Regions from separate parts of the Cryobacterium sp. TMT3-29-2 genome, predicted to be linked through region 1. Evidence: predicted binding sites of a transcription regulator. Region 1 holds the regulator's gene; each other region holds the start of a gene.
The links. Region 1 encodes LexA, which represses DNA repair genes until DNA is damaged. Its sites were predicted from a motif close to TCGAACANNTGTTCGA; they were not measured.
Positions count from the first base shown of each region.

Region 2: the regulator LexA is predicted to act here: its motif matches at 4,524-4,539, upstream of E3O67_RS08775 (DUF222 domain-containing protein).
Region 3: the regulator LexA is predicted to act here: its motif matches at 4,564-4,579, upstream of E3O67_RS06075 (LexA family transcriptional regulator).

Region 1 covers NZ_SOGK01000010.1:131,876-142,071, forward strand. Annotated here, with positions in the region: gene E3O67_RS01265 (methylenetetrahydrofolate reductase) at 120-1,121, shown strand; gene metE (5-methyltetrahydropteroyltriglutamate--homocysteine S-methyltransferase) at 1,118-3,460, shown strand; gene lexA (transcriptional repressor LexA) at 3,625-4,329, opposite strand; gene E3O67_RS01280 (LysM peptidoglycan-binding domain-containing protein) at 4,613-4,969, shown strand; gene E3O67_RS01285 (histidinol-phosphate transaminase) at 5,007-6,086, shown strand; gene hisB (imidazoleglycerol-phosphate dehydratase HisB) at 6,112-6,735, shown strand; gene hisH (imidazole glycerol phosphate synthase subunit HisH) at 6,732-7,364, shown strand; gene priA (bifunctional 1-(5-phosphoribosyl)-5-((5-phosphoribosylamino)methylideneamino)imidazole-4-carboxamide isomerase/phosphoribosylanthranilate isomerase PriA) at 7,422-8,168, shown strand; gene E3O67_RS01305 (SseB family protein) at 8,152-8,973, shown strand; partial or broken gene E3O67_RS01310 (ATP-dependent helicase) at 9,188-10,196, shown strand, end outside.
Region 2 covers NZ_SOGK01000072.1:71,378-81,573, reverse strand. Annotated here, with positions in the region: gene E3O67_RS08785 (bifunctional diguanylate cyclase/phosphodiesterase) at 1-2,555, shown strand, start outside; gene E3O67_RS08775 (DUF222 domain-containing protein) at 2,936-4,459, opposite strand; gene E3O67_RS16925 (hypothetical protein) at 4,633-5,499, shown strand; gene E3O67_RS08760 (GspE/PulE family protein) at 5,737-7,407, shown strand; gene E3O67_RS08755 (type IV pilus twitching motility protein PilT) at 7,427-8,845, shown strand; gene E3O67_RS08750 (type II secretion system F family protein) at 8,845-10,074, shown strand.
Region 3 covers NZ_SOGK01000047.1:6,708-16,903, reverse strand. Annotated here, with positions in the region: gene E3O67_RS06090 (ATP-dependent Clp protease ATP-binding subunit) at 1-584, opposite strand, end outside; gene E3O67_RS06085 (hypothetical protein) at 897-2,495, shown strand; gene E3O67_RS06080 (Y-family DNA polymerase) at 2,620-3,900, opposite strand; gene E3O67_RS06075 (LexA family transcriptional regulator) at 3,893-4,315, opposite strand; gene E3O67_RS06070 ((S)-acetoin forming diacetyl reductase) at 4,642-5,427, shown strand; gene E3O67_RS06065 (aldose 1-epimerase family protein) at 5,540-6,469, opposite strand; gene E3O67_RS06060 (glycoside hydrolase family 43 protein) at 6,515-7,501, opposite strand; gene E3O67_RS06055 (carbohydrate ABC transporter permease) at 7,509-8,387, opposite strand; gene E3O67_RS06050 (carbohydrate ABC transporter permease) at 8,384-9,397, opposite strand; gene E3O67_RS06045 (ABC transporter substrate-binding protein) at 9,401-10,196, opposite strand, start outside.

The DNA.
Region 1 (10,196 bases):
GCGGCATGGAGCGACAGCCGAGCCCGGCACCCGCCCGCGAACACCCGCCTGGCTCGTCTGGCGGTCCGCGGCCGCCCGGCCTCCAGTGCCTGCCACTGGCAACTGTCGAATGAGGAGCAATGCCTGACACCTCGGACCCTGCGTGCGGGAACATCCCGTTCTCGTTCGAGCTGTATCCGCCCAAATCGGATGCCGCCACCTCCGCGCTGCACGCCACCATCAAGCGGCTCGCCGCGGCGGGCCCCGAGTTCATCTCGGTCACCTACGGCGCGAACGGCTCCTCCCGGCGTTCCTCCCTGAACGTGCTCACCCACCTCCTGCGCACCACCACCGTGGACCCGCTGGCGCACCTCACCTGCGTCGGCTCGTCCAACGCGGAAGCCAGCCGGCTGATCCGGGAATTCCTGGACGCCGGAGTGCGGAACTTCCTGGCCCTGCGCGGGGACCCGCCGGAAGGCACCCGGGAGGGTGACGCCTTCCTGGGCGACCTGGGCAGCGCGGCGGAGCTGGTGCAGCTGATTCACCGGGTGCAGGCCGAACGGGTGCCGTACCGCGAGGCCGCGATCCCGGGGCTCCCTGCCGCCCGCACGATCAAGCGGGAGCGGGAGAAGGTGCGCATCGCCGTGGCCGCGTTCCCGAACGGCCACCCGCGCTCCCGGTCGACCACCCAGGACATCGACACGCTGCTGGCCAAGCAGGCCGCCGGAGCCAACCTGGCGATCACCCAACTGTTCTTCCACGCCGACCACTACCTCAGTTTCATCCAGCGGGCCCGTGCCGCGGGGGTCGAGTTCCCGATCCTGCCCGGAATCATGCCGGTCACCAGTCCCGCCCGGCTGCGCCGCATCCTCGAGTTGTCCGGCGAGGAGCTTCCCTCCGAACTGGCTATCGCGCTCGAGGTGGAGCCGACGAAGGAAGGCCAGCGTGAGATCGGCATCCGTCACGCCACAGAACTGGCCCGGAAACTCATCGCCGGCGGCGCCCCCGGCCTGCACCTCTACGCCTTCAACCAGCACGAGACCGTGCTCGCCGTGCTCGAGCGCTGCGGTCTGCTCACTCCCACTCCAGCTCCATCTGCCTCCGAATTTCCTGCCTCTCACCCTGTCAAGGAGTACTCATGACCATCTCATCCGCACCTCCCGCTTTCCCCGCCGGGACCATCTTGGGTTACCCGCGCATCGGGCCACGCCGGCAATTGAAGAAGGCCGTCGAAGCGTTCTGGACCGGATCGGTCAGCGCCGACGAGCTCGAGGCGACCGCGGCCGCCCTGCGCCAGACCACGAGGGAGCGCCTCGTGCAGCTGGGGCTCGGCCGGGACGATTCGTCCATCCCCGAATCGTTCTCCTACTACGACCAGATGCTGGATGCCCTGTGCACGGTGGGTGCCGTCCCCTCCCGGTTCGCGGACCTCCGCGGTGCGGACGGTCACCTCGACCTGGCCGGCTACTTCACCCTCGCCCGCGGCGAAGGTGAGAACCTGCCGCTCGAGATGACCAAATGGTTCGACTCCAACTACCACTATCTGGTCCCGGAAATCGGCCCCGAGACCGTGTTCTCCCTCGCCGGCACCCGCCTCGTGCGCGAGTTCGAAGAGTCGAAGGCGGCCGGGTTCCTGACCCGGCCCGTCATCGTCGGCCCGGTCACCTTCCTGCTGCTGAGCAAGCCCAGCGACCAGGCACCGGCCGGGTTCAGCCCAATCGACCGCCTGGACGACCTGTTGCCGGTCTACGCCGCCCTCCTGCAGCGGCTGCGCGCCGCCGGAGCCGAATGGGTGCAGCTCGACGAGCCGGCCCTGGTCAGCGAAAGCATCGACACCCCGCGAGCGGATGCCCTCGCCGGCCTTCGCTGCGCCTACAACACCCTCGGCGCCCTCGCCCAGCGCCCCGCTCTCTTCGTCGCCGCACCCTACGGCAGCCTCGACGACGCCCTGCCCGTTCTCGCGGCCACCCCGGTGGAAGCCATCGGCCTTGACCTCGTACGTGGAACCGTTCCCGCGGAGACCCCCGGACTGGACACGACCACCCTGGTGGCCGGCGTCATCGACGGCCACAACATCTGGCGCGGCGACCTGGCAGCAGCCTTCGACACGGCGGTGGGCCTGGCCGGGCTGTCGCCGCGGATCACGGTCTCCACCTCGACGTCGCTGCTGCACGTGCCCCATGACGTCGACGACGAGTCCGCGCTGAACAGCGACCTGAAGAGTTGGCTGGCCTTCGCCGACCAGAAGGTCGCGCAGGTGGCCACGCTCGCCCGCGGGCTCGCCCAGGGGCGGGCCGCCATCGAGGCCGACCTTGTTGCGGCCACCGCGGCCCGCGACGCGCGTCGGGTGGCTCCCGGCGTGCAGGACGGCGCCGTGCGGGAGCGCGCCGATGCGCTCACCCCGGCCGATTTCACCCGCGGCGACTACGAGGTCCGGGTCGCGACCCAGGAGGCTGCCCTCGGGCTGCCGTTCCTGCCGACGACAACGATCGGATCCTTCCCGCAGACCGGGGACATCCGTCGGGCCAGGGCGCAGCTGCTCAGGGGGTCGCTGAGCGCCACGGACTACCGGGACCTGATGCTTGCCGAGATCGGTCGCGTCGTCGGGCTGCAGGAGGACATCGGCCTCGACGTGATCGTGCACGGCGAACCGGAACGCAACGACATGGTGCAGTACTTCGCCGAGAACCTCGACGGGTTCGCGGTCACCGAGAACGGCTGGGTGCAGTCCTACGGCAGCCGGTGCGTGCGACCGTCGATTCTCTGGGGTGACGTGTCCCGGCCGCGACCGATCACGGTCGAGTGGTCGGCGTACACGCAGGGGCTGACGCCCAAGCCCGTCAAGGGGATGCTCACCGGCCCGGTCACGATCCTCGCCTGGTCGTTCGTGCGCGACGACCAGCCGCTCGGCGACACGGCCCGGCAGGTGGCCCTGGCGCTCCGCGACGAGATCGCCGACCTCGAGACGGCGGGCATCCAGATCGTCCAGGTGGACGAGCCCGCGCTGCGGGAGCTTCTGCCGCTGAAGCAGAAGGACCAGGCGGACTATCTCGACTGGTCGGTGGGATCCTTCCGCCTGGCGACGGCCGGTGCGGCCGACGCCACTCAGATCCACACTCATCTCTGCTACTCGGAGTTCGGGGTGGTCATCGACGCGATCCGCAACCTGGACGCCGATGTGACCAGTATCGAGGCGGCACGCTCCCGCATGGAGGTCGTGGGCGACATCCAGTCCCACGGCTTCGACCACGGCATCGGCCCCGGCGTGTGGGACATCCATTCGCCGCGTGTGCCGAGCGTGGCCGAGCTCACCGACCTGCTCGAGCGGGCCGTGGCGGCCATCCCGGCCGACCAGCTCTGGGTGAACCCGGACTGCGGCCTCAAGACCCGCGGCTACGCCGAGACCGTCGAGTCCCTGCACAACATGATCGCTGCCACCCGCATTGTCCGCGCCCGGCTGCAGGCCCCCGTCCCCGCCTAACCCGCTGCTCCACCCCGCCCTCAGGCCGGGCACGACCCCGAAACGGCTTTCGTGCCCGGCCCGAGGACCCTATGGCGACCCAACAAATCAAAGACTCCACGACGCTTGTCGAGCCTGCCGAGACCAGGAGGCAAGGGGAGCTGAGGTGTTGAAGTACTCCGACCCTAAACCGATCGCAGAACCGCCACAACCTTCCCCAGGATCTCGGCGTGGTCGCCGACGATCGGCTCGAAATTCGTGTTGCGGGGGAGCAGCCAGGTGTGGCCGTCGCGCTGGCGGAACACCTTGACGGTCGCCTCGTTGTCGAGCATTGCTGCGACGATTTCACCGTTCTCAGCGGTTTTCTGCTGCCGAACGACGACCCAGTCGCCGTCCATGATGGCGGCGTCGATCATGGATTCGCCGGACACCTTGAGCATGAACAGGTCGCCCTTGCCCACAAGCTGGCGGGGGAGCGGGAAGATCTCATCGATCTGCTGTTCGGCGGTGATCGGGATGCCGGCGGCGATGCGGCCGACGAGCGGGACCATGGCGGCATCGCCCACCTGCACGCCGGTGTGAAAACTCTCCGCGGTGCCGGAGGTCGTGTCCTCGGGCGACTGCGGAATCTCGATGAGCACTTCAAGGGCGCGGGGACGATTCGGGTCACGGCGCAGGTAGCCGCTCAGTTCCAGCTGATTGAGCTGGTGGGTGACGCTCGACAGGGACGACAGGCCGACGGCGTCGCCGATCTCGCGCATGCTCGGCGGATAGCCGCGCTGGCTGACCGAGCGCTGGATGACATCAAGGATTGCAAGCTGCTTCTCGCTCAGACTCTTGCGCCGTCTGGTGCCGCCCTTGTCGCGGGGACCGCTGGTGTTCTGCGCCACGTTCGTCGCTCCTCGTTTCGATGGATGCGCTGGCGGCAGGCAGCGAGTGCCGCCGATTCACGCGAATGTCGGGGGTGCCTGATTGAGTTTCAACCAACAATCGAAACTGTATCCGCGTCTTGCTCATAAAACAAACATGTATTCGAGTGGGTCGGAAGAAACTTTTCAGAAACAACCGAAAAGGACTTGATTGTTCGAATAATCGAATATACATTCGGAACATAAGTTCGTATCCGGCCCTCCCGGCCGAGAGCCGGATACGTCTTCACACAGGAGGTAGGAAATGAGCACTGCACTTGAATTGAGCGCCCCCATCGCGACCGGTCGCACCCGGCTCCGACTCACCCGGCGCGGTCGCGTCGTCTTCACGTCGCTGGCAGCCGCTCCATTCGTGGCCCTGGCTCTGATCGTCGCCCTCAACGGCGGCATCGCCGCCGCGGAGAACACGACCGTCGGTCGGGTGGCCACGGCCTTCGACTACGTCACCATCCAGTCGGGGCAGTCGCTCTGGCAACTGGCGGAGAAGGTCGCGCCCACGTCTGACCCGCGCGAGGTGATTGCCGAGATCGTGAGCCTGAACCAGTTGCCGTCCGACAGTGTGGAGCCCGGTCAGCGGTTGGCGCTGCCGAACGACCTCTAGACCCGCTCCGGCAACGCGCCCCGGTAGCATGGGGGGAGTGACCAGTCTCAACGATCTGCCTCTCCGCGATAATCTGCGCGGACTTACCCCCTACGGCGCTCCCCAGCTGCACGTTCCGGTGGCTCTCAACGTGAACGAGAACACCCACGGCATCCCGGCGGAGGTGGCGGAAGACATTGTGGCGGCCCTGGCCGTGGCGGTCACGACCGTGAACCGGTATCCCGATCGGGAGTTCACCGAACTGCGCGACGCCCTCTCGCGGTACCTCGGGCACGGCCTCACCCGCAAGAACATCTGGGCGGCCAACGGCTCGAACGAGGTTCTCCAGCAGGTGCTGCAGGCCTTCGGCGGCCCCGGACGGTCCGTGCTCGGCTTCGCGCCGACCTACTCCATGTATTCGCTGCTCGCCTCCGGCACCGGCACGCGCTGGATTGCGGGCGGTCGCGACGCCGAGTTCGAACTCTCCCCGGCCACGGCGGTCGAATGGGTCGACCGGGTGGCCCCTGACCTCGTCTTCCTCTGCTCGCCGAACAATCCCACCGGAACGCCGCTGTCCCTGGAAACGATTGCGGCCGTCTATGACGCCACCGACGGCATCGTCGTCGTCGATGAGGCGTACGCCGAGTTCGGTCCGGGCGACGAGCCGAGCGCCCTCACCCTGCTGCCTGGTCGGGAACGCCTGCTGGTGTCCCGCACCATGAGCAAGGCGTTCGCGTTCGCCGGTGCCCGCGTCGGCTACCTGGCGGCCGACCCGGCCGTGACGGATGCGCTCCGACTGGTGCGCCTGCCCTATCACCTGTCAGCGTTCACCCAGGCAGCCGCGGTGGCCGCGCTCGCCCACACTCCCGCCATGCTCGCCATGGTCGACGACATCCGCTCCCAGCGGGACCGTCTGGTGAGCGAGCTTGCCCGCCTCGGCTACACGCCCCGGCGCAGCGCGAGCAACTTCGTGCTGTTCGGCGGGGTCGAGGACCCCCGAACCACCTTCGAGGCCCTGATGGCGGAAGGCATCCTCGTTCGCGACGTCGGTATCCCGGGCCACCTGCGGGTCAGCGCGGGCACCGAAGCCGAGACCACGGCATTCCTCGTCGCCCTCGAGGCACTGGGGCGACCGTGAACGGCCGGGGCAATAAACTAGCCGCATGAGCTTCTCTTCAGCGACCACCTCGTCCCGTTTCGCCCACCTGCAGCGTGAGACGAGCGAGTCCAGCATCGACCTGTCGCTCAACCTCGACGGCACCGGTGAGTCCGACATCCAGACGTCGGTGCCGTTCTATGACCACCTGCTCACCGCGTTCGCGAAGCACTCGCTCACCGACCTCACCGTGCGCGCCCGCGGCGACATCGAGATCGACGTGCACCACACTGTCGAGGACGTCGGCATCCTGCTCGGCCAGGCGATCAAGCAGGCCCTCGGGGACAAGTCCGGCATCTCCCGCTACGGTGACGCTGTCGTGCCGCTCGACGAGGCCCTCGTCCAGGCTGTCGTCGATATTTCCGGGCGCCCGTACCTCGTGCATCAGGGGGAGCCGGCCGGGTTCGAGTTCCACCTGATCGGCGGTCACTTCACCGGCTCCATGGTGCGCCACGTCTTCGAAGCCATCGCCTTCAACGCGGGCCTGACCGTGCACGTCACCGTGCAGGGCGGCCGCGACCCGCACCACATCGCGGAAGCCGAATTCAAGGCGTTCGCCCGCGCGTTCCGCCAGGCGAAGGCGCTCGACCCGCTGGTGTCCGGCATCCCGTCCACCAAGGGTGCGCTGTGACCGGCGTCGTCGTCTTCGACTACGGCACCGGTAACGTGCACTCCGCTGTCAAGGCACTCGAACTCGCCGGGGCCGAGGTGACGCTGACCAGCGACCGCCGTCAGGCACTCGAAGCCGACGGCCTCGTCGTGCCCGGCGTCGGCGCGTTCAGTGCCGTCATGCAGGCGTTGAAGGCCGTGCACGGCGACGAGGTCATCGACCGCCGGATCGCGGGCGGCCGCCCCGTGCTGGGCATCTGCGTGGGCATGCAGATCATGTTCGAGCACGGGGTCGAACGTGGCGTGGACACCGAGGGGCTGGGCGAATGGCCCGGCACCGTGACGCAGCTGACGGCGCCGGTGCTGCCCCACATGGGTTGGGACACGGTCACGCCGGGGGAGGGATCGACATTGTTCCGCGGCCTCGAGCAGGAGCGGTTCTACTTCGTGCACTCCTACGCCGCCCAGGAATGGACCCTCGACGTCATGCCGCCGTTCCCGAAGCCGATTCTCACCTGGTCCGAGCACGGACAGCCGTTCCTGGCGGCCATTGAGAACGGACCGCTCACGGCCACCCAGTTCCACCCGGAGAAATCCGGTGAAGCAGGCATCCGTCTGCTCCATAACTGGCTCGGCACTCTCACAAACTAGCCCGACTCTTTCCTGACTGACCTGGTCTTGCGCGACCACTCCCAACCGAGGACACCCATGACTGTGAACACCACTTCCCCCCGTCTCGTTCTGCTGCCCGCCGTTGACGTGGCCGACGGAAAGGCCGTCCGCCTGACCCAGGGCGAGGCCGGCACGGAGACGAACTACGGCGACCCCGTCGACGCGGCCCTCGACTGGGCGCGCCAGGGCGCCGAGTGGATCCACCTCGTCGACCTCGACGCGGCCTTTGGCCGTGGCAACAACACGGACGTCATCCGCACCGTGATCCGGGAGGTCACGGGCGTGAAGATCGAGCTCTCCGGCGGCATCCGCGACGATGCGTCGCTGGACGCGGCCCTGAAGGCGGGCGTCAGCCGGATCAACCTCGGCACAGCGGCACTGGAGGACCCAAAGTGGGCGGCCCAGGTCATCAAGCGGCACGGGGCCGCCGTCGCCGTCGGGCTCGACGTGCGCGGAACCACCCTCGCCGCCCGCGGCTGGACCAAGGAGGGCGGCGACCTTTGGCAGGTGCTCGCCCGCCTCGAGGAGGCCGGCTGCTCCCGCTACGTCGTCACCGACGTGACCAAGGACGGCACGCTGCAGGGACCCAACATCGACCTGCTCCGCCAGGTGATGAAGCGCACCGACCGTCCGGTCGTCGCCTCCGGGGGCATCTCCAGCCTCGACGACCTGCGCGCGCTGCGCGAACTCGTACCGCTCGGGCTCGAGGGCGCGATCGTCGGCAAGGCCCTCTACGCGGGGGCCTTCACCCTGGGCGAGGCGCTGGATGTCGCGGGCGCGTAACCTCGGCTCCACTGGCCTCCCCGGCGGCCCCGGCGGCCAGGGTGCCCCGGGCGGTTTCGCCGACTCTGCCGGACAGCCGTGGGCCGGTCGCACCTTCGCGCCGAGCCTGCACGCCGAGGACGACGGGCTGGCACCGGAGTCGCTGCTCGCGGCGCTGCGCCGCTTCCACGCCCGGGAGGTGGGGGAGGAAACGGTGGTCGACGTCCTCCGCACCGCCCGACTGCTCATTCCTTTGGTCACCGAACTCGGTGACGCGGGCACCACCGCGACCGGACTCGTCGTCGACAAGACCCAGGAACTCTCCATCATCACCGTCGCGGGACCCGACGGCCGCACGGTGTTGCCGGTGTTCTCCTCCGTCGTTGCGATGGCTGCCTGGAACACCCAGGCTCGGCCGGTGCCGTCCGACGGCATCAAGGTGGCGCTGGCCGCGGCCCAGGACGAGACCGACCTGGTCGTGCTCGACCCGACCGCGCCCACCGAGTTCGTCATTCGGCGGCCCGCCCTCTGGGCCATCGCCCAGTCCCTGCCCTGGACGCCCAGCTATGCCAACCGGCAGGTCGCGGATGCCTTCGCCGAGTCCGTCGCCACCGAGCTGAGCGTGCTCGGGGTGGAGCTGGCGCCCGGCGACCCGGCCGCGCGCCTCGCCGGACCGGAACTGGTCGTGCGCCTCGAACTCGTGGACGGATTGACCCGCACCGAACTCGACGCCACCCTCGCCCGGCTCGCGACCCGCTGGTCGTCCAGTGACGTCATCGCCACCCAGGTCGACTCCCTCACCGTGCAGTTGGTTCCCTCCACCTAGGCGGCCGCTACCGGGTCCCGGTCCGCGTCCCGGTCCCGCGCTCCGCGCCTCTTGCTCCGCCCGCGGACGGCCCGCGCCCCTAACGAATTCGACGGAGATTTTGCCCCGAACGCCACGTTTGGGCTCCAAAAGTGGTGTTTGACTCAAAATCTCCGTCGAATTCGTTCGAACGGGCGCGGTGGGTGCTGTCAGACGGATCAGCAAGGATGGACGTATGAACGAGGTTCTGCACCGATTTACGCCGGCCACCCGCGCCTGGTTCGCGCAGGCCTTTGCCGCACCCACCGAGGCTCAGCTCGGGGCGTGGGACGCCATCTCCCGTGGCTCCCATGCGCTGGTCGTGGCTCCCACCGGGTCCGGCAAGACCCTCGCCGCATTCCTCTGGGCTATCGACCGCCTGGCCTCGGATGCGTCGGCTGCCTCGAAGGCCACGGATGCCGCCGTGCCGCAGCCCGGCCGGGTCACCGTTCCGGGAACCCGCGTTCTCTACATCTCGCCGCTCAAGGCGCTCGGCGTCGACGTGGAACGCAACCTGCGTGCCCCGCTGGTCGGCATCGGCCAGGCCGCCGAGCGCCTCGGGTTCGCCCCGCCCCGGGTGAGCGTCGGCGTGCGGTCGGGGGACACCCCGGCCGCCGAGCGCCGCACCCTGGTGAAGACGCCGCCGGACATCCTCATCACCACACCTGAATCGCTGTTCCTCATGCTCACCTCGGCTGCGCGGGAATCGTTGCGCGACGTGGACACGGTCATCATCGACGAGGTGCACGCGGTCGCCGCCAGCAAGCGCGGCGCGCACCTGGCCGTCTCCCTGGAGCGGCTCGACGACCTGCTCACCCGGCCGGCGCAGCGGATCGGACTGTCGGCCACCGTGCGGCCGGCCGCCGAGGTGGCCCGGTTCCTCGGCGGCTCCGCTCCGGTGGAGATCGTCGCTCCGGTGTCGACCAAGCGATTCGACCTCAGCGTGGTCGTCCCCGTCGACGACATGAGCCAGGTCGGTCCGGCTCCCGTGCGGGAGGGGTCGACGGCTGCCGCCGCCCCGCAGACCGGTTCCATCTGGCCGCATGTGGAGGAGGCGATCGTGGACGCGGTGCTCGCGCACACCTCCTCTATCGTGTTCGCGAACTCCCGCCGGCTGACCGAACGACTGACCGCGCGCTTCAACGAGATCTACGCCCAGCGACTGGAAGACGAGCTGCTGCCCGCGCTACTGCCCGAGCCGCTGC
Region 2 (10,196 bases), on a different contig from region 1:
TCGGGGCATCCGTCGTCGCCAGCCGAGCCGTTCGATCCGCCCCGATGCTCGGTTTTGCCTTCGGGGCCCTGGGCGTCAGCCTCGTCGCGACCCTGGGCTACGCCTACGGTGTCTCCTCGCTCTATTCGATCGGCGGCTACACCAGCATGGCCTGGCCGACGGCCTTGGGGATTGCGATCCTGGCGGCGGCGCTGTTGTTCCAACGCCCCGATGCCGGCCTGATCGGCCTTCTCCGCGACGGGGGGAGCGCGGGCCGACTCCTCTATCAGGTACTCCCATTTCTTGTTCCGGGCCCGTTCGTGCTCGGTTGGATCCTGCTGTGGGGTGAGCGTCAGGGGTGGTATGACACGGAGTTCGGCGTTGCCGGCCTGGTCCTGGGTCTGACGGTACTCACCGGCGTACTGGCCTGGGTCGCGGCTAAACGGCTGCGCAACCTCGATCGCGAGCGCGATGCCGCCATGCACGCTCTCGCCGAGGCCAACCACACGCTGGAGGACACGGTCGAGAACCGCACCCGCCAGCTCGCGGAGACGGCCGACACGCTGCACACCCTGATTAAGATCGCACCGGTCGGAATAGTGCAGTTAGACGCCGAAGGCGGGCTCATCTCTGCCAACGACCAGTGGTTGGCGCTCAGCGGTCTCACCAAGGCCGAGTCGCGCCGCGACGGCTGGGCGAAGGCCGTGCATCCCGACGATGCGGAGCGCGTGGTCCGTGAGTGGCAAGCGAGCGCCGCCGCCGGCGTGGCCTACGAAACTACCCTGCGGTTCCGCACTCCGACCGGCCAGGTCAACTGGGTGCAGGTGAGCACCGCCCCAATGCGTGACAACCAGGGCATCATCGGGCACCTGGCCAGCGTCACCGATGTGACCGCCCAGCGTGCGGCCGAGAACGCGGCGGCGGCCGCCGCCGCCCGGTTCGAGGCCGCCTTCGCCTCCTCGCCGCTTGGAACGGCCATCGTGACGGTGGACGGTCAGATCGTGGCCGCCAACAAGCGGCTCCTGGGTCTGGCGGGACGCACCGACACCCTGGTGGCCGAGCAGATCGAAACGATCTTCATGCCGGCCGAGAACGGTGACGACGATCTGCCGGAGGGCGCTGGTCAGGGCGCTGCGTCCACCCGTCAGCGGCTGGACCGACGGATGCGCCACGGCGGCAACCAGGACACCTGGGTCAAGGTCAGCATCGCCGAGATCGCGGAGATCTTCGAGGGTGACCAGGCCGGAGGACTGCTCTACCAGGTAGAGGACATCACCGCCCGGCGCCTTGCGGAGGCACGGGTGGAGCACCTGGCCTTCCATGATCCGCTGACCAACCTGCCCAACCGCCTGCTGCTGCTCGACCGTTTGAAGCAGGCACTGCTGCAGGCGTCACGCCGGAGTCGCGGTGTTGCGGTGCTGTTCATCGACCTCGACCGGTTCAAGTTCGTCAATGACAGCCTCGGGCACCACGCCGGCGACGCGGTGCTGACCGAGGTTGCCATCCGCCTCCGGCAGAGCATCCGGGCCAGCGACACGGTGTCCCGGATCGGGGGCGACGAGTTCGTCGTGATCTGCCCGGATGTCGGTGGCAGCGAGGACGTGCACCGCATCGCCGATTCGATCCAGGCATCCATCGCGCGGCCGATCATGATCGGTGACCAGATCGCATCCGTCGATGCCAGCATCGGAATCGCCTTCGGCCTCGGGCACGACGACGCCGAGGTGCTCCTGCGTAACGCGGACCAGGCCATGTACCTGGCGAAGGATCGCGGACGCGCCCGCTACGAGGTCTTCGACGACGACCTGCGGTACCGCATCCATCAGCGGCTCGACAGCGAACTCGCCCTGCGCGACGCAGTCGACCTGGGCGAGATCGAAACCTGGTATCAGCCGATCGTGGATCTGCAGAACCACACCGTGGTGGCCACCGAGGCACTGGCGCGCTGGCGGAGGCCCGAACGCGGGCTCGTCATGCCGGGCGACTTCATTGCGCTGGCTGAGGAAGTTGGCCTGATCAAGGGGATCGGGTCGACCGTGCTCGGTCAGGCGTGCCGGGCGGCCACGGCGTTGGAACAGGGAATGGCGGTCAGCGTCAACGTGTCCGCGCGGCAGTTCGTGCAGGATGACTTCGGTGACGTCGTCAAACGGGTCCTCGCCGAGTCGGGCCTGCCCCCGGAACGGCTCTGGCTGGAGTTGACCGAGAGTGCGGTGCTGGAGGCTATCGATTCCGCCGCCCGCACCTTCCAGGAGCTGCGCGGAGTCGGCGTGCGGCTGGCGATCGACGACTTCGGCACAGGGTATTCGTCGTTCACCCACCTGCGCGCGTTCACAGTCGACCTCCTCAAGATCGATCTGACGTTCATCCGAGACCTCGAGAGTTCCGATCACGATCGGGCGATCGTGGAGGGAATCCTGCGTCTGGCCGACTCCCTGAACCTGGATGTCGTCGCGGAGGGCATCGAAACAGCCTCGCAGCGAGACCTGCTGCGGGGGATGGGCTGCCGCTACGGCCAGGGCTACCTCTTCTCGAAGCCGGCCCCGAGCGCGTATCCCGCCCTGCTCGTCGCCCCCTGACCCGGGTCGTCGAGCCTCGACGTGCTGAGGTTTCCCGCACTCGGTGGTTGAGCCTGTCGAAACCCGGTGCGCCGCCCTCCCGAGGTTCCCCCACCGGTGGTCGAGCCTGTCGAAACCCGGTGCGCCGCCCTCCGGAGTTCCCCCGTCCGGTGGTTGAGCCTGTCGAAACCCGGTGCGCCGCCCTCCCGAGGTTCCCCCACCGGTGGTTGAGCCTGCCGAAACCCGGTGCGCCGCCCTCCGGAGTTCCCCCGTCCGGTGGTTGAGCCTGTCGAAACCCGGTGCGCCGCCCTCCCGAGGTTCCCCCACCGGTGGGTCGAGCCTGTCGTGACCAGTGACCAGTGACCAGGAGCACTCACCCGCACGACTCACCTGAGACTGCCCTACAACCCCGCCCTCTTGCTCGGCAACGCGACCAGAGTCTGCTCCAAATCGACCTCCACCGGTGGCCGCAGCCAGTACTGCGTCCCCGTTCGGATGATCGTCCAGTGCTGATTGTGCAGCAGCAGATGGTGCGGATGACACAGCAGGACGCCGTCGGCGAGATCGGTGTACCCGTTGTCCTTCAACCACTCGTTGATGTGGTGGGCTTCGTTCCAGGCGGGTGACCGGTCGCAGTCGATCCAGAGGCATCCGCCATCGCGTACGGCCATCGCGGCCCGCTGTTTCTCGGTGAAGAGTCGCGCCTCGCGGCCGACATTCACGATTAGCCCGTTGTCATCGAACTTGATTCCGCGGGTGCCGGTGTCACAAAGCAACCGGTCAATGGTTTCCTGCGAGATCGGGACCGGATTTCCGTCGATCAGCCCGTGCGCGGCTGTTTCGGCCGACCCGTGCTCGCTGACCTTCTCGGCCTGATCCGTCTGGCCGGTTTGATCCGCCTGGCCGGCCTGATCCGTCTGGCCGGCCTGATCCGCCTGGCCGGCCTGACCACCGTTGAGCGCCTTCTCGGTCACGATGACCCGCACCGCGGGCCGGCGCCCGCCGAACACTCGGCCCGGGTCGGCCTCCCCGGCGATCTTGAGCAGCTGTACGAGCGAGTCCGCGGCGATCTGCTCGTTCGTGCGCGGGTCATCTTGCATCTTCTTCGCCCATGAGGCCCGCTCCTTGTCGACGAAGCGCACCCCGCCACGGCGTGGGCCGGTGATGGAGTCGAAGGTGGAGAGCACGAACTCGCCGTCTTCGGGCGAGAACAGCCCGTTCAGGCGCACATTGCCGTTATTGAGCCGGTAGACCTTCAGGTAGCGGTCGTCGTAGGCCTGCTTCTCGCGGGCGGCGATGCCGGCCTCGTCGAGCGAGTCGCGCATCCGTCTCGCCCGTTTGAAGACCTCGTCGGCATTCAACGAGGCCGCCTCGACCAGCAGCGCCTCCAGCGCCGCACCGAGCCTCTCCGCCGTGACCGCCGCGTCGATCTGGCCGAGTCCCGCGCGGATCGACTCGGCCGCGTCGACAGACAGCGTTCCCGCGGTGACGGCCCGGGCGATCGGTGCCTGCCACGGCACCTTCGCCTCGAACCCCGCAACCTCGGCAGCGTCCCTGTCGGGCGAGGAGAGTGCCGCCTCGACACGCTTCTCCGCCGCCTCCGCGTCGGCCATCATGGTGCCGACGGCCACGAGCTTGTAGGCGTCACCCTTCGACGACCCGGTCCACTTCTGGATCAACGCCTCCGGTGAGAGAAACCCCTGCTGGGCCGCCAGCCCCGAGTGCCCGAGCTCCGGTCGGGACCTCTCGGCGATGGTCGCCGCCATCCAGACGGAGTAGGTGTCGAGGAGGCGGCGGGCCGAAGCGATTCGCGTCTGCCCTGTCAACACGTCAGCGTCGGGCAGGGCCGCAAGGTCGGCGCTCGAGGAGCCCAGCAGGGCCACGGCGTCGGCCGCCTGCCTGAGGTCTTCCGCGAGGTTGGTCATGTTACGAGGATACCTCAGCCCGCATCTGTTGTCGAGAGTTTCTCACCGAAATTGGTCAAGAATATCGAATTTGTATTCGATCAGAGACTGCCGCACGGGGGCCGTCCCTTGCCATCCGTTGCCTCAATTGAGACCCCGGCAATGGTGGAGGCACAACCTCGGAGGAGACGCCGATGAGTCCAGAGAATGCGGCCGAGAACGAGAGCGCCGCCGGCCACTCGTCCCCGGTAGGGGGCCCGCCAGCAGCCCGACGACGAGCCTGGATCGGACTGGCCGCATTCGCCTCCGCACTCCTCATTGTTCTCGTGGTGGCGCTGGTCTGGCGGGTCGGCGAAGGCTTTCCACGCGCAGTCGACGCCACCGGAACCGCCAATGGAACCGGCTCCGGCACCGGCACCGGAACCGGCACCGGAACCGGCACCGGAACCGGCACCGGAACCGCCACAGTGCCGCCCACCCCAACCAAGACACCCGGCGCTACAGAATCGCCTGCCACGGTAACACCCACCCAGGCGCCCACGGCAAACCCTGAGCCGGGCCAATCCGCAACCGCTGCACCCGGGCAGGCCGCGGCGCCGGGCGTTCCGCGTCCGGCCACCTGCACGCAGCTCTACACCCCGGAAATGATCCATGCACTCGGCGACCTCACGCTGAATCCCGAGTGGAGTCAGGACCAGGACAACGGGGTGGCCCACGGCACGGATGACTCCGAGTTGCGGGCCCAGATCGACGCCCTTGACCACCTGACCTGCGTTTGGGCGAGCCCCTACGGGGGATCCGACACCGGCATCATCACCAACGTGGTCTGGGTGACCCCGGAGCAGAGCGCGGCCGTGGAGGCCAGGCTCGTCGCGAAGGGCCTGGAATGTTTCAACCAATCGGAGGGCCGCCGCTGCGTCATCCAGACGAACACGGTGGATGGCGCCTTCGGGGAGTCACATTTTCTGCGCAACGGCATCTGGCTCGCCACGAAGTACACGAACGCTGGCCCGCTGGGCTACACACAGAACATCATCGACAACCTCTGGATGGGTGTTTAGGCTGCGCAGAGCAGGCAGGCAGGCAGGGTGAAAATCGCCACAGGGGACGCCCCACGAGCCAACCCATTCCGCCTGCGATCCGCGGGCCGTAACCGAGTCGCTGCCGGGCCCCATTAGGATCACTAATCAGAGGCTTTTTTCGAGCCGTGCCCCCCTCATTGTGGGTCTGGCAAGACTTCCCGCCCCAGAGATAGCGTTATTCGTTACTTACTTGCCGAGCCTGTTCGAGAGGATCGCGTGGCCAGCCTCACCGAAATCTTGATCCTGCACGGCCTGCTTCCCATTGAGGAGCTGGACCACCTCATGGCCGGCGACCCCGCCGACGAGTCTGCCGTTCGCGCCCTCGTGGCCAAGGGCGTCATCACCGAGGTGCAGTTCGCCAAGGCTCGGGCCCAGCAGGCCAACCTGCCCTTCGTCGAGCTGATCGACTACCCGGTCGATCGCCTGGCGGTGTCACTCGTGCCGGTGGCCGTCTGCAAGCGCCACGAGGTGCTCCCGATCGCGGTCGACGATGGTCGCCTCATCCTGGCCATGGTCGATCCCGGCAACGTTTTTGCCGTCGACGACGTGCGCGAAGCATCACGGATGCGCGTCACCCAGGTTGTCGCCGAGCGCGCCGACCTGCTCGCCGCCATCACCCGCTACCACCGAGCCGACGACGAGCTCAGCGACCTCACCTCCACACTCGAGGAAGAGAACGCCGCCGCCGAGAGCACCTCCTTCGGCGTCTCCGATTCCATCGACGACGACGCCCCGATCGTGCGGTTCGTGAACCTGCTGGTCAGTCAGGCCATCCAGGACCTGGCCTCCGATATTCACATCGAACCCGGCGAGCACAACCTGCGGGTGCGCTACCGCATCGACGGGGTGCTGCACGAGATGCAGACCGCGCCGAAGAGCATCCAGAACGGCGTCATCTCCCGGCTCAAGATCATGAGCGATATCGACATCGCCGAGCGGCGCAAACCGCAGGACGGCCGCATGACCGTGCGCCACGCCGGCCGCCAGATCGATCTGCGCGTCGCGACCCTCCCCACCGTGTGGGGCGAGAAGGTCGTCATGCGTATCCTCGACAATTCGAACACGACCCTCGACGTGCGCGCGCTGGCCCTGCTCGAGCACAACTTCGAGGCCTACAAGACCTCGTACTCCAAGCCCTACGGCATGATCCTGATCACCGGACCCACCGGTTCGGGCAAGTCGACCACTCTCTATACGACCCTGGGCGCGGTCGCCCGCCCCGAGATCAATGTGATCACGGTCGAAGACCCGGTCGAGTACCGCATGGCGGGCATCAATCAGGTGCAGGTGAACCCGAAGGCGGGCCTCACCTTTGCGAGTGCGCTGCGTTCCATCCTGCGAAGCGACCCGGATGTCGTCCTGCTGGGTGAGATCCGCGACCACGAGACCGCACAGATCGCCATTGAGGCGTCGTTGACCGGGCACCTCGTGCTCTCCACCCTGCACACCAACGACGCGCCGAGCGCCATCACCCGGCTCACGGAAATGGGCATCGAGCCCTTCCTGGTGGGCTCTGCACTCGACTGCGTGGTGGCCCAGCGACTCGCCCGCCGTCTCTGCGATAAGTGCAAGACGCCATCCGCTCTGACCGCCGACTATCTGACGCGGCTGCGCTTCTCGTTCGACCTGGAGCGCCCGCTGCCCACGATCTTCGAGGCGGTCGGCTGCACGCAGTGCTCAAAGACCGGATACCGGGGGCGCATCGCCGTGCACGAGGTGATGACCGTGACCGAGGAGATCGAGCGGCTCGCCGTGGCCCGAGCATCGAGCGCCGAAATCGGCCGGGTGGCGCGCGAACACGGCATGATCACCCTCCGCGAGGATGGCTGGGCGAAGGCGCAAATGGGTTTGACATCGATCGAAGAAATCTTGCGAGTGGTCGCATAGTGCAAAAGGGGACATCTGCATGAGCCAGCCCATTTACGAAATCCCGGTCACGCCCCCAGGGGCTGCCGAGGGCAGCTGGCGCCTTGGCGATCCCGACCGGCGCAAAGCTGAACCGGTCGCAATGCCCGACGTTGACGCCACGACGATCGATACAGCCAACACCAGGGTCTACTCGCTCGATGAATTCACGGCCCCGGGAGGTCGTCGCTCCGCTGAACCACAGGCGATCGCCCCACAGGTTGCCAGGGCGGAAGCAAGACTCACCCCTGAGGAGCGCGCCGCCCTCGGCAACGCAGACCCCGACCTCGTGGCGGCCCTCGAGGAGGTCGTGATGTGCAATGCGTCCGACCTTCATGTCACGGCGGGTGCGCCACCCAGCATCCGCGTGGACGGCGGTCTCCGCCCCATCGAAGGGGTGCCACGATGGATGCCGGAGAAGGTCACGAAGGCCCTTTACAGCCTGCTGCTCCCCGACCAGCGCGAGCGGTTCGAGCGTGAACAGGAACTTGACTTTGCCTATACCGCTGGTGGGGCTCGCTTCCGTGTCAACTATTACCAGCAGCGCAACTCCATCGGTGGAGCTTTTCGTCTGATTCCCCGAGAGATCAAGCCGCTTGAGCAGCTCGGCGTGCCTGCTTCCATCGGCAAATTCGCTGGGCTCGCGCGCGGGCTTGTGCTCGTGACCGGACCGACGGGGTCCGGCAAGTCGACGACGCTCGCGGCACTCATCGACCTTGTGAACCGCACCCGAGCAGACCACATCATGACCGTGGAAGACCCGATCGAATTTCTGCACAGACATCAGAAATCACTGGTCAACCAGCGGGAAGTCGGCCACGACACGCACAGCTTCGCAAACGCTCTAAAGCACGTTCTGCGCCAGGACCCCGACGTGATCTTGATCGGCGAGCTCCGCGACCTGGAGACGATCTCGGTTGCGTTGACCGCTGCTGAGACCGGGCACCTCGTCTTCGCCACGTTGCACACCCAGTCCGCAGCGCAGACCGTCGACCGAGTGATCGATGTCTTCCCGCCTCACCAGCAGGGTCAGGTGCGCGCTCAGCTGGCCGCCACCCTGCAGGGTGTCGTCTGTCAGACGCTGGTCAAGAAGGCCAGCGGGAAGGGCCGTGTTGTCGCCACCGAAGTGCTCGTGACCACTCCCGCGATTGGCAACCTGATCCGCGAGGGCAAGACCTACCAGATCACCTCGATGATGCAGGCCGGTCGAGGGCTGGGCATGCACACGATGGACCAGCATCTGGCAGAGCTCGTCGATGCCGGCCAGATCACCCGTGAAGCGGCGCTCGAAAAGGCACAAGAACCCGATGCCATCGGCCAACTGATCCAACGCTCAGAGACCCCAAGCGATGAGATCGGACGAGCGATAGCTTCCGGTGGTATCGATTTCGGTGACTCCTACTCGCGGGACAAGCACTGATGGCAACAGTCCAGGCATTCACCTATAAGGGGCGCGATTCAGCCGGGAAGATCGTCAAGGGAAAGTTGGATGCCTCGAGCGAGGCAGCAGTAGCGTCCCGGCTTAATTCGATGGGCTTGTCTCCGATTTCGATTAGCGCCTCACCGGAGGGAACCGGACTAAGCCGGGAAATCACGATCCCGGGATTCAGCAAGGGCGTTGGCCTGAAGGACCTCGCCATCATGAGCCGCCAGATGGCGACCATGATCGGCTCTGGCTTGTCCCTATTGCGCGCGCTCAACATTCTGGCCGAGCAAACCGAAAGCGCAGCGCTCTCGAAGCTCCTCGTACTTGTGCGCGACGATGTCGAGTCGGGCACATCTATCTCAGATGCGCTCGGCAAACACAGCGAGTCGTTTCCGCCGATCATGGTCAACATGGTTCGGGCCGGTGAAACGGGCGGATTCCTCGACGGCGCTCTCGAGTCAATCGCTGCGAACTTCGAAAAGGAAGTCAAGCTCCGAAACACGATCAAGTCGGCGCTGACCTACCCCGTCATCGTGCTGCTGATGTCCCTCGCTGCCGTCATGATCATGCTGATCTTCATCGTGCCGATCTTTGAGGATATGTTCGCGGGCGCGGGCGACAAGCTGCCTCTCCCAACGATGATTCTGGTCTACCTTTCGCGCTCGATGACGTGGGTGGGGCCGCTTCTCGCCGTTGTCATCATCGCCTTCAGCGTCTGGTGGAAAAAGAACAAGAACACGGACAGAGTGCGGAAGTTCGTTGACCCTCTCAAACTCAAACTGCCGGTCTTCGGGCCGTTGGCAAAGAAGATCGCCGTCGCCAGGTTCGCTCGCAACTTCTCGAACATGATCGGCGCCGGCGTGCCGATCCTTCAGGCACTGAAAATCGTGGGCGAGACCTCCGGAAACTGGGTGATCGAGAACGCCCTGACCGAGGTCGCAGAATCGGTGCGCCAGGGCCACTCCATTTCCGCGCCGCTCCTGAACCAGCCGGTGTTTCCTCCTATGGTTACCCAAATGATCGCAGTCGGTGAAGACGCCGGCTCGCTCGAGGTCATGCTCGACAAGATCGCGGACTTCTACGATGACGAGGTTCAGTCGGCCACCGAGCAGCTCACCGCCATGATCGAGCCCCTCATGATCGCATTTCTGGGCGTCATTATCGGAGGCATGGTCATTGCTCTTTACATGCCGATCTTCGGCATCGCCGGCGCAATCGAATAATCGCCCAGAGCTTGCTGCGTGTTCCGTGATGACCGATGTGAATATTGACCCCCACGACTGGGGGTGTTTCGAATTCACATTGCCCTCTCTCGCGGGTCGTGGGGGGTTATCGCTGCCCATAC
Region 3 (10,196 bases), on a different contig from region 1:
TCAATCTCCTTCTCGCGCCCGATGACGGGGTCGAGCTTGTTCTCACGGGCGGCCTGCGTGAGGTTGCGCCCGAACTGGTCGAGAATCTGGCTGCCCGCCGGACCGCTCGCCTGCTCATTCGCGCCGACCTGCACCTGCTCCTTGCCCTGGTACCCAGAGAGGAGCTGGATGACCTGCTGGCGCACCCGGTTCAGGTCGGCGCCGAGCTTGACGAGCACCTGGGCGGCAACGCCTTCACCTTCGCGGATGAGGCCGAGCAGAATGTGCTCGGTGCCGATGTAGTTGTGGCCGAGCTGCAGTGCCTCGCGCAGGCTCAGCTCGAGAACCTTCTTGGCGCGCGGCGTGAACGGGATGTGACCCGTCGGCTGTTGCTGGCCCTGGCCGATGATGTCCTGCACCTGCTCGCGCACGGCGTCGAGGGAAATACCCAGGCTCTCGAGGGCCTTGGCGGCAACGCCCTCGCCTTCGTGGATCAGGCCGAGCAGGATGTGCTCAGTACCGATGTAGTTGTGGTTGAGCATCTTGGCCTCTTCCTGGGCCAAAACAACGACGCGACGAGCTCGGTCGGTAAATCTCTCAAACATGTGATCGCTCCCTTGGCGCCAGGGCAGTTGTGGCGCCGATACATCGAGAGTAACGAGCGAACCCTGAAATGACTGCCTCTGTTCGCCGCAGGCGTGACGGATGTCGCCGCGCACCCGCGCCGACCTCGATGCTTGCGGTCGATTTCGGCAGGTATGCCGGGCGATCTCGACCGCAAGTGCCGAACTCGGCGCATGGCTCCCGTGAGCCCGCGCGCTCCTTGCGAATCGTCCCGTAGTCGACATAATGACTCGGAAACGGTGGCGAGGGAACGCGCCGGGGGCCGTGACCATCGCAGGTGAGAGGCGGAGGCAATGGACCAGACTGGGAATCCCGAGACGGAAAGCACGGAAGCGGCGCTCGCCCGTCTGGTAAACGAAAACGTGAGGCTCCGGGAGCTGCTCGACGCGGCGGAAACCGACGCCGCGGCGAGCGCCGAGACCGTCCCGCTCCCCGGCCTCGCGGCCGCGATCGTTCCGCCGCCCTCCCGCCAGCGCTGGCGGGCGTTCCTGGCCGTGGTGCTGATCGCCTTCGGTGTTCTGCTGGCCCCGGTGGCGGTCGTGTCCCAGTGGACCAGGAACGTCGTGACCGACACCGACACGTTCGTGGCGACCGTCGCGCCCCTGGCCGAGGACCCGGCGTTCCAGGCGTTCCTGGTCACCGAGATCGTCACCGTGGTCGAGGAGCAGGTCGACATCGAGGCTCTGACGACGGACCTCTTCGACGGACTTGCCGCCCTCGACCTGCCTCCGCGGGCGCAGAACGCGCTTGCGCTTTTGGAGGGCCCCGCCGTCGAGGGGGTGCGCTCGCTGGTCCGCACGTCGGCGGAGCGGGTGGTCGCCTCGGATGCGTTCGCCACCGTCTGGGAAGAGTCACTGCGGCTCAGTCAGACGCAGATCATCTCCGCGCTGGAGGGTGACACCTCATCGGCGCTCGTGATCAGCGACACCGGCGAAGTCGGCATCCAGCTCGGACCCATCATCGCGGAGGTGAAGCAGCAGCTCGTGGCCCAGGGCTTCGGCCTGGCCGCCGACATCCCGGACATCGACCGCACGATCCCGATCGCCCAGTCGGATGCCCTTGTGCAGGCCCGCACGGCCTACCAGCTCCTCACCGTGGCCGGCACGGTCTTGCCGTGGGTGAGTCTGCTGCTCATCGCGGCCGGCGTGCTCGTATCCCGGCGCCGGTCTCTGGCCCTGATCTGGGCCGGCCTCACCCTCGGTCTCTCAATGGCCCTCCTGGCCCTCGGAGTCTCGGTCGGCCGGTTCTTCGCAGTCAATGCCCTGTCACCCGAATACCTGCCGAGCGACCTCGCCGGCACGGTCTACGATTCCGTCGTGCCGCTGGTCTACGCCTCCGCTCTGTCGGTGGGGCTCGCCGCGATCACCGTCGCCATCGTCGCCTACCTGGGCGGGCCCTTCCGCGGCGCGATCGCGGTGCGTCGCCTGGTCACGGACGGCTGCCGGCACCTGCGCGCCAGCGCGGCCCGCAGCGGGGTGACCACCGGCCGGTTCGGCCTCTGGCTCTACCGGGCCCGCCGCTTCATCCGGGCGGCGGTCGGCATCGGGGCGGCCGCCGTCGCCATCTTCTGGCGCCCGTTGACCCCGGCCGTCATCATCTGGACCGCAGTACTCGCGCTCATCGTGGTGCTCCTGATCGAACTGCTGCAGCGACCGCCCGGGGAAGTGGCGCCGGTGCCCGCGGCCGCAGCGGAGGCCGGGCCGACGGAGCCGGCCGCCCGCAGGAGCACGAGCACGAGCACGACCGCCGATCTCACCGAGACGGCCGAGCTTCCGCCCCCAACGGGGAACGCGACGGTCCCGATCGGTGCCGGTCCGATCGCGGCCGGTCCCACCGGTGCGGGCGCGCCCCCGGTCAGCGCGCCCCCGGTCAGCCGGGACGACGCCGACTAGCCGAGCTCCGCTGGTTCGACTCCCGCGTGAGCAACCGGGAACGCGACCCCGCCGAGGTCATCGCCATGGCGTGCCGCCGCACTTCGAGAACCACCGCACCTCGAGAGAGTCAATCTGTGACGAGTCACTGGGCGAAGACGGTGGCCAACTCGTCCCAGTGTGTGGTCGCTCGGGGTGAGACCATGTTTCGCCGCATCGTCCAGGCCCGGTTGCTTTTAAACCCGGCCAGGCCAAGCCCGAGGGTCTCCTGACCGTATTTCGCCGTGATGGAGTCCAGCACGTTCCCGGCGGCGAAGGGGGCAGGGTTGGTGTCGAAGATATCGAGGGCGGCGTGAGTGTCGCGTGAGGAGAACTCGTGCAGGCTCACCCCCACGCGCACGTACTGACGGTCCGATTGCAGCTGCGGGCCGAGCGACGTGATTGCGGCCCGGTACATTTCGACCGGGTCGTCGGTGGGGTCGGGAAAAGCGAGGGAGACGGCGTGGGTCACATGTTCATCCTGGAAGGGCGAGGTCGATGCGTAGCAGCGCATGAGTCGGGCCAGGGAGTTCTGCTGCCGCAGCCGTGCGGAGGCTCGCTGGGTGTAGACGGACAGCACCTCCTTGAGTTCGGAGACCGTGCTGATCGGTGTCGCGAACGATCGCGAGAACTGGATCTGATCCCTGTCGGCGTGCATTTCCTCCAGCGGCAGGCAGTCGTTTCCGCGGAGTTCTTGCACCACCCGCTCCTGGACGACCCCGAAACGTCGCCTGACACGCGCTGCGTCCGCATCACGGAGCTCGGCTGCCGTGTAGATGCCCAGGCCGATCAGCTTCTTCGCGGTCCGGCCTCCGATGCCCCACACCTGACCGACCTCGACGGACTGCAGGATTGAAGTCAGCTGGGCAGGCGCGTATGCCGCCAGGTTGCAGACTCCGAGGAGCGCCGGAGCGGTTTTTGAGCCGCGGTTGGCGAGCTTGGCCAGGGTCTTGCTCGGGGCGATCCCGATGCTGACCGGCAGACCGATCAGTTTCTTCGTGGCGACGCGGATCTCACGGGCGGCGGCGGTCACCTGCTGCGGAGTGCCGGTGAGCCGGATGAAGCTCTCGTCGATCGAGTACACCTCCTGGGAGGAGGTGTAACGGCCGAGCAGTTCGACGGTCCGTGCGGACAGGTCGCCGTAGAGCTCGTAGTTGCTGGAGCGGGCGATGACGCCTCTCGCGGTGGCTTCGGCGGCGATGCTGTGCCAGGGCGACGCCATGTCGATGCCGAGTGTCTTGGCTTCCTGTGAGCGCGCGATGACGCATCCGTCGTTGTTCGACAAGACGACGACCGGTTTGCCCTCGAGTCGGGGATCGAAGATCCGCTCGCAGGAGACGTAGAAGTTGTTGGCGTCGACGATCGCGATCGACGGCAGGTCAGACACGGTGCAGGCACCGGGTGACGACGCCCCAGATGGTGAGTTCGCTCATCTCGTCGAGCACGATGTCGGGGTAGGCCGGGTTCTCCGGAACCAGACGGATGCCCGCCTCATCGATCCTGAGCCGCTTGATGGTGAGTTCGTTGTCGACTACAGCGATGACGACGCTGCCGTCGCGGGCGTCGAGGGAGCGGTCGACGATGATTTCATCACCGTCGAAGATGCCGGCGCCCGTCATGCTGTCCCCACTGACACGCACAATGAACGTCGCCGTCGGGTCCTGGATCAGGTGGCGATTCAAATCGACGGGCCCGTTGTAGTAGCCGGTGGCCGGTGAGGGGAATCCGGCGTGCACGGCCTCCGGCGCCGCCCGGGCGAAGTTCTCCTCGGAGCCGTCGTCGTCGCCGTCGCCCGAAGTCACATCGACGATGGGGTTGAACGTGATCATGTGCGCTCCTGACTCGGACGGGTTGGCCTCGTGTGTGCGTGACATACCCAGTCTCTCAGGGAGCGGTGACACTGGTGCAGAAGAAGTGGTCGGTAAGAACCTCACCGCCCAGACCAGCGGGAACGGATATAATCAGGTTATTGCCCCCCTCGTGGACAAGTCTCTGACACCGAAAATTTCCGGTGGGCGCTTCGCCGTTGGCGATGTGCGTCCCGGATGAATGAAACATCTGTCCTGCTGTGACGTGACGTCACTGACTCGCCGACAGGTTGTGAGTAATCGAGATTGGAATCAAAGCCATGACACGCACAGAAAACGGGAAAGTAGCACTCGTCACCGGTGGCGGGCAGGGAATCGGGCAGGCGATTGCCGAGCGGCTCCACGCCGACGGCTTCAAGGTGGCCATCGCCGACTTGAACCTTGACACCGCAGGCGCAGCAGCCGAATCCCTCGGGGGCAAAGATGGCGGAGCAATCGCACTGCATGTCAATGTTTCCGACCGGGACAGCGTGTTCGCCGCGGTCGCGCAGACCGTGATCGAGCTGGGGGGCTTCGACGTCATCATCAACAACGCCGGTATCGCCCCCACGTCTCCGATCGAGGACATCACCCAGGAGAGCATCGCCAAGATTTTCTCCATTAACTTCAACGGCGTGGTGTGGGGCATTCAAGCAGCCACGAAGGCGTTCAAGGAGCTCGGCCACGGCGGAAAGATCATCAGTGCCGCGTCCCAGGCAGGTCACGTCGGGAACCCCGGCATCGCGTTGTACTCGGCGACGAAGTTCGCCATCCGTGGCCTCTCCCAGACAGCGGCCAGGGACCTTGCCCAATTCGGCATCACGGTCAACACTTTCGCCCCCGGCATCGTGAAGACGCCTCTCATGGAGGAACTGGCGAAGAAGGTCGCAACCGACGCGGGCAAGTCGGAAGAGTGGGGCTGGGATCAGTTCACGAACGGCATCGCCCTCGAACGACTTTCCGAAGCGTCCGAGGTCGCTGGTGTCGTATCGTTCCTGTCCGGCCCCGACTCGAACTACATCACCGGGCAGTCGATTCTCGTTGACGGCGGGATGGTCTTCAACTGAGCGGGATGGTCTTCACCTACGCGGGATGAGAGCCGTTCCGGCTCTCCCCTGAAATCCGGCGCCGCCCATGGCAGCGCCGGATTTCTCTCTCTCCGGATGCCGTCGCGCCTGGCTAGTCGACTGCTCGAATCGTCCAGGAGGCACGTGTTGATCTTCCCGGCTCAAGGACGTTCAGGTTCGTTCCAGAGTTGAAAGCATCCGGCGGACAGGTCATCGGTTCGACGGCTAGTCCAATTCTGTCTATCGAGGGTTCGGGCTGGTCGGCCGTGTGAACCTGAACCCACGGGCATTCGCGGCCCCAGCTCAGTTCAACTCCACTGCCCGCGATCGTCGTCACTCGAACCGTTACCTGGCCGTCAGCGTCGCGGTCGAAGCCAGTGAAGGCGTGGTCGATGAACATGTCCTTGATCGTCCGTGGGGTGCGAAAGTCAAAGGCGACCAGATCTTCAGCATTGACGTCACGGATGCGGATGGGGACGAGACGGTCAGGAGTCACGGTCAGTATTCGCCTGGCTGGGAGATGAAGCGTCCAGTCGTCGACGTGGCCTTCGCCTGCAACGAGGTAAGGGTGCGGAGCGACGCCATAAGGGGCGGCATTCGGGCCGGCATTCACTGCCGTGACTGCCGTTCGAAGGCCCCCGGCGTCGAGCGCAAAATCCACCTCCAGCGTCACCCGGTGGGGGTATCCAGGCTGCGCTTCGACGGTTGCCGCCAGGACGAGCCGATCCGTCGCCTGCCTGACTACGGCAAAGTTCAGCCAGGACGCGAGTCCATGGAGAGCGTGTCCCCTTAGCGGCTCGGTGATACTGAGCTGTTGCTCGACGCCTCCGAATGTGTACCTTCCATCCACGACTCGGTTCGGCCACGGTGCCAGGATGGCGCCGCGGAAGAATGGCCGCACCTCCTCGGCGTCGAACGGCACGATGAGGTTCCGTCCGAGATACTGCAGCGACCGGACGCTCGCACCGATGCTCGCGATCGAGGCGGTGTAGCCATGAGCCTCAAGGACGAGTTGGGTTCCCGACAGCGACGTGAGAGACATGGGAAACCAATCAGTGGAAATACATGGAATTTCAGGTCAATTGGGTTACTCGGGGATCAGGACCCGAGGAATGTCGGCGTGCCATTCGGCCTCGGCAACGTGCAGACCGCGGTATGTGTAGTCCTTGTCCCACCCGTGAAAAACGAGATAGTCCTTGCCATTCGGGCCGAAGACCAAGTCCTGGCCGCCGGGGCCGCGGTATAGACCCCCCGACCCCTCAGTCGAGAGGATCGGAACCCTTTCCTTCACCCACGGGCCGTTGATTGATGCAGCCGATGCAGCACCGACTGCGTACCGGTCGTCTCCGTAAGAGTTCGCGGAATAGAGCATCACGAGTCCTGAACCTCGGGAAACGATGGTGGGAGCCTCGATAAGGTTGCCCTCCCAATCCTCGGTTTGCTTCAGCATCCTGATCGGATCACCCGTGACGCTGAGCCCGTCGTCAGAGAGCGTGGCCGCCTGAATCCAGGTGTCGAGGTCGCAACAGTTCCCGTCATTCTTCCAGACGAGGTACAGGACGTCGTCGATGACCACGGTGCTCGCATCGATGGCGCCCCCTTCATCTTCTGGACAGATGATCATGGCGTCGCCCTGAACGGTGAACGGTCCGGCCGGGTCCCTGGCCGTTGCCACACCGATGCACTGCAGCGTTGGCGCAAAATTCGTCGCCGTGAAGTACATGACGAACGAATCATCGTCGAGTTTCGTCACCTCAGGTGCCCAGGTCTTGCCCGGAATAACCCAACTCGGGAGATCCGGCAACGCGTCGGGCAGCACCTCCCAATCGAGGAGATCGGTGGAGGAGGCGACCTGCACGTTGCGGTTGTTGTCGTTAGTGGCATAGGCGAAGTACGTGCCGTCGACTTCCACTACATCAGGATCAGCGAAATTCGCGTTGAGCACCGGGGCGCCTGCTGCGACGGACGCCGGGGGTGCCGATTGTTCAGCAGCCGTTGCACAGCCACTCACCGCGAAGACCGTAATGACGGCTACAGACACACCTGCCAGGGCTGCGCTGCGAGCAGAGTTCATCGCGGTTCTATCCCTTCACGCCTGAGCGCGAAACGCCCTCGATGATGAAGCGCTGGAGGAAGATGAACAGCGCCAGCACAGGCACGCTCGCGACAACCGCCCCGGCCATCAGGAGGTCGTAGCGCACTGCATTTGCGGACTGAAGCGTGGACAATCCAGCGGGCAGTGTTTGCACTTCCGGGCTGAACAAGACGTAGACGGGCCAGAGGAAGTCGTTCCAGTTGCCGAGGAAGGCGAGTAGCGCGAGTGTTGCGAGAGCCGGTTTGGCGAGGGGTAAAACGACCTGCATGAAGATCACGAATCGGTTCGCCCCATCGAGCCGGGCGGCCTCCTCCAACTCGATCGGCAGGCCGACGAAGAACTGTCGCATGAAGAACACTCCGAATGCGGATGCCGCTGTCGGAATGATGATCGCGACGAGCGAGTTGAGCCACCCCAGTTCGCTCACGATGAGGTAATTGGGGATCACGAGGATCACCGGCGGCACCAGAAGCGTCGCGACGATGATGACGAAGACGAAATTCTTGCCCCGAAACTGCATTCGTGCGAGTGGGTATGCCGCGAGTGACGCCGTGATGACGACAAGCGTGGCATTGAGGGCCGCTGCGACCATGCTGTTTGCGAACCATTGCAGCACCGGAGTCGAGGTCCCAGGGGCGAGGATGGACGCGAAAGCTTGCAGAGAAATCGGATTGGGGATCCACGACGGTGGAATGGCCGTCGCGTCAGCCCGGGTCTTGAGGCTGGTCACGATCATGAAAATGATCGGGCTTATGAACGCGATTGCGATCGCGCCGAGAACGACGACCCGAGTGATTGTGCCACTCCGCCGGCGTGCACGGCGTGCACGGGAACCGGCACTGATCGTGGTCGTAGGAGCGTTCACGATCGCACCTCCTTTTTGAGTTTCTTGGGCTGTTTCTCGCGAAAGACGTAGAAGACAAGCGCACTGATCGCCATGAGGAAAACGGTCAGTACATAACTCATGGCTGCAGCACTACCCATCTGGAAGTTGCGCAGACCAGCGTCGGCGATCTGGTAAATTGCCGTGCGCGTTTCACGTCCGGGGCCACCCTGAGTCATGAGATAGGACTGGCCGAACATGTTGGCGGAGGCGAGGAGGGTGATGATCGTGATGAACGACAGGATGGGCTTGAGCCCGGGGATCGTCACGTTCAGGAACTGCATCCAGGGTCCGGCCCCATCAACACGTGCAGCCTCATAGAGTTCGATCGGGATGTCCTGCAGACCGGCAAGATAGATGACTGCGTTGAATCCGAGCGTCCACCAGACGGTCACCCCCACGAGCGCGACCCAAGCCGCCGGTGTCGTTGTTGTCCACGCGGTGTCATCCGGAAGCCCGAGGAGTCCCAGATAGTGGTTCACGAGCCCGATGTTGTTGTCGAGCAGGTATCGCCAGAGCACCGAGATGACGGCGACGCCCAGCACGTAGGGGGCGAAGTAGATGGCTCGGAGAAAGTCCCGGCCGGGAAACTTCTTGCTCATGAGTAGAGCGACGGCAAGCGGGACGATCAGCAGCAGCGGCACGCTGAGCACCGTGAAGATTCCGGTAGCCCGCATGGATCCCCAAAACGGGCCAAAAACCGTCGATCCGGGCGAAAACAAGGAGACGTAGTTGTCGAGGCCGACAAAGGGTTTATTCGGCAGCGTGTAGTCCCAGGAATGAAGACTGATCCACACACCGAGAACTGCCGGGAGGATGACGAAGCTACCAAAAAGCAGCAGATAGGGGGCAAGAAAGAGCCAGGGTGTGGCTTTCCCCTGCTGCCGAGTGCCTGCTTGCTCGCCACGTTTCTTCTGCGACTCCTGGTTTGAAGCCGAGGGGCGGCGCGCCCTCCCCGTGGGGAGGACGCGCTCACCAACCTTCGTCGACATCCGTCAGTCCCCGAACGAGGCTTTGTTGTCGTCCATGAGCTTCGTAGCCGTTCCGGCGGCTTTCTTGAGCGCCTCACTCGGCGACGTCGTTCCCTGAACTCCGTCTGCGACTGCGATTTCGAGGGTCTCGGCCTGTACCCCGCCGATTCCGGGGATGGGCGGCAAGAAACGCATCGAGTCGATCGTCTCAGCGATTGCTTCCTGCGGCAGGCCGTCGAGAGCGCCCGCATCGCGCACCGACTGACGAGCCGGGATCATGCCAGAGCCTGCCCACTCTGCGGACTGCTCACTCATCCAGGCGATGAACACCTTCGACGCATTGACCTTGTTCTTGTCGGCGTTTGCCTGGCGGGGGAGGAAGAAGTTATGGGAGTTGGCCCAAACGGCATCCGTTTCGCCGATTGCAGGGATCGGAGCAACCGCGTACGGGAGGCCGGATTCGGAGAGGTCGTTGATCTGCCAGATCCCGTCCCAGGTGATCGACGTCTCACCGTTCTTGAAGGCGACGTACTGCGAGTCAATCGCAACGTCACCCGGGCTGTAGCCATCGTCCACAATGGAGCGCTGCCACTCGAGTGCTTTCACTCCGGCTGCCGAATCGAACGTGGCTCCGTCATCGCCGTACGGTTCACCGTCGTTCTGCCACAGCAAGGAGAGGTTCATCAGATGGCTCGGCCATCTCGTCGGCATCCAGAACGGTGTCTCATAGCCGGCCGCTTTCAGCTTGCCGAGCGCATCCTGCAGGGAAGCGGCGTCGGTCGGGGCCTCTTCGATTCCAGCAGCGGCGAAGTGTTCGGTG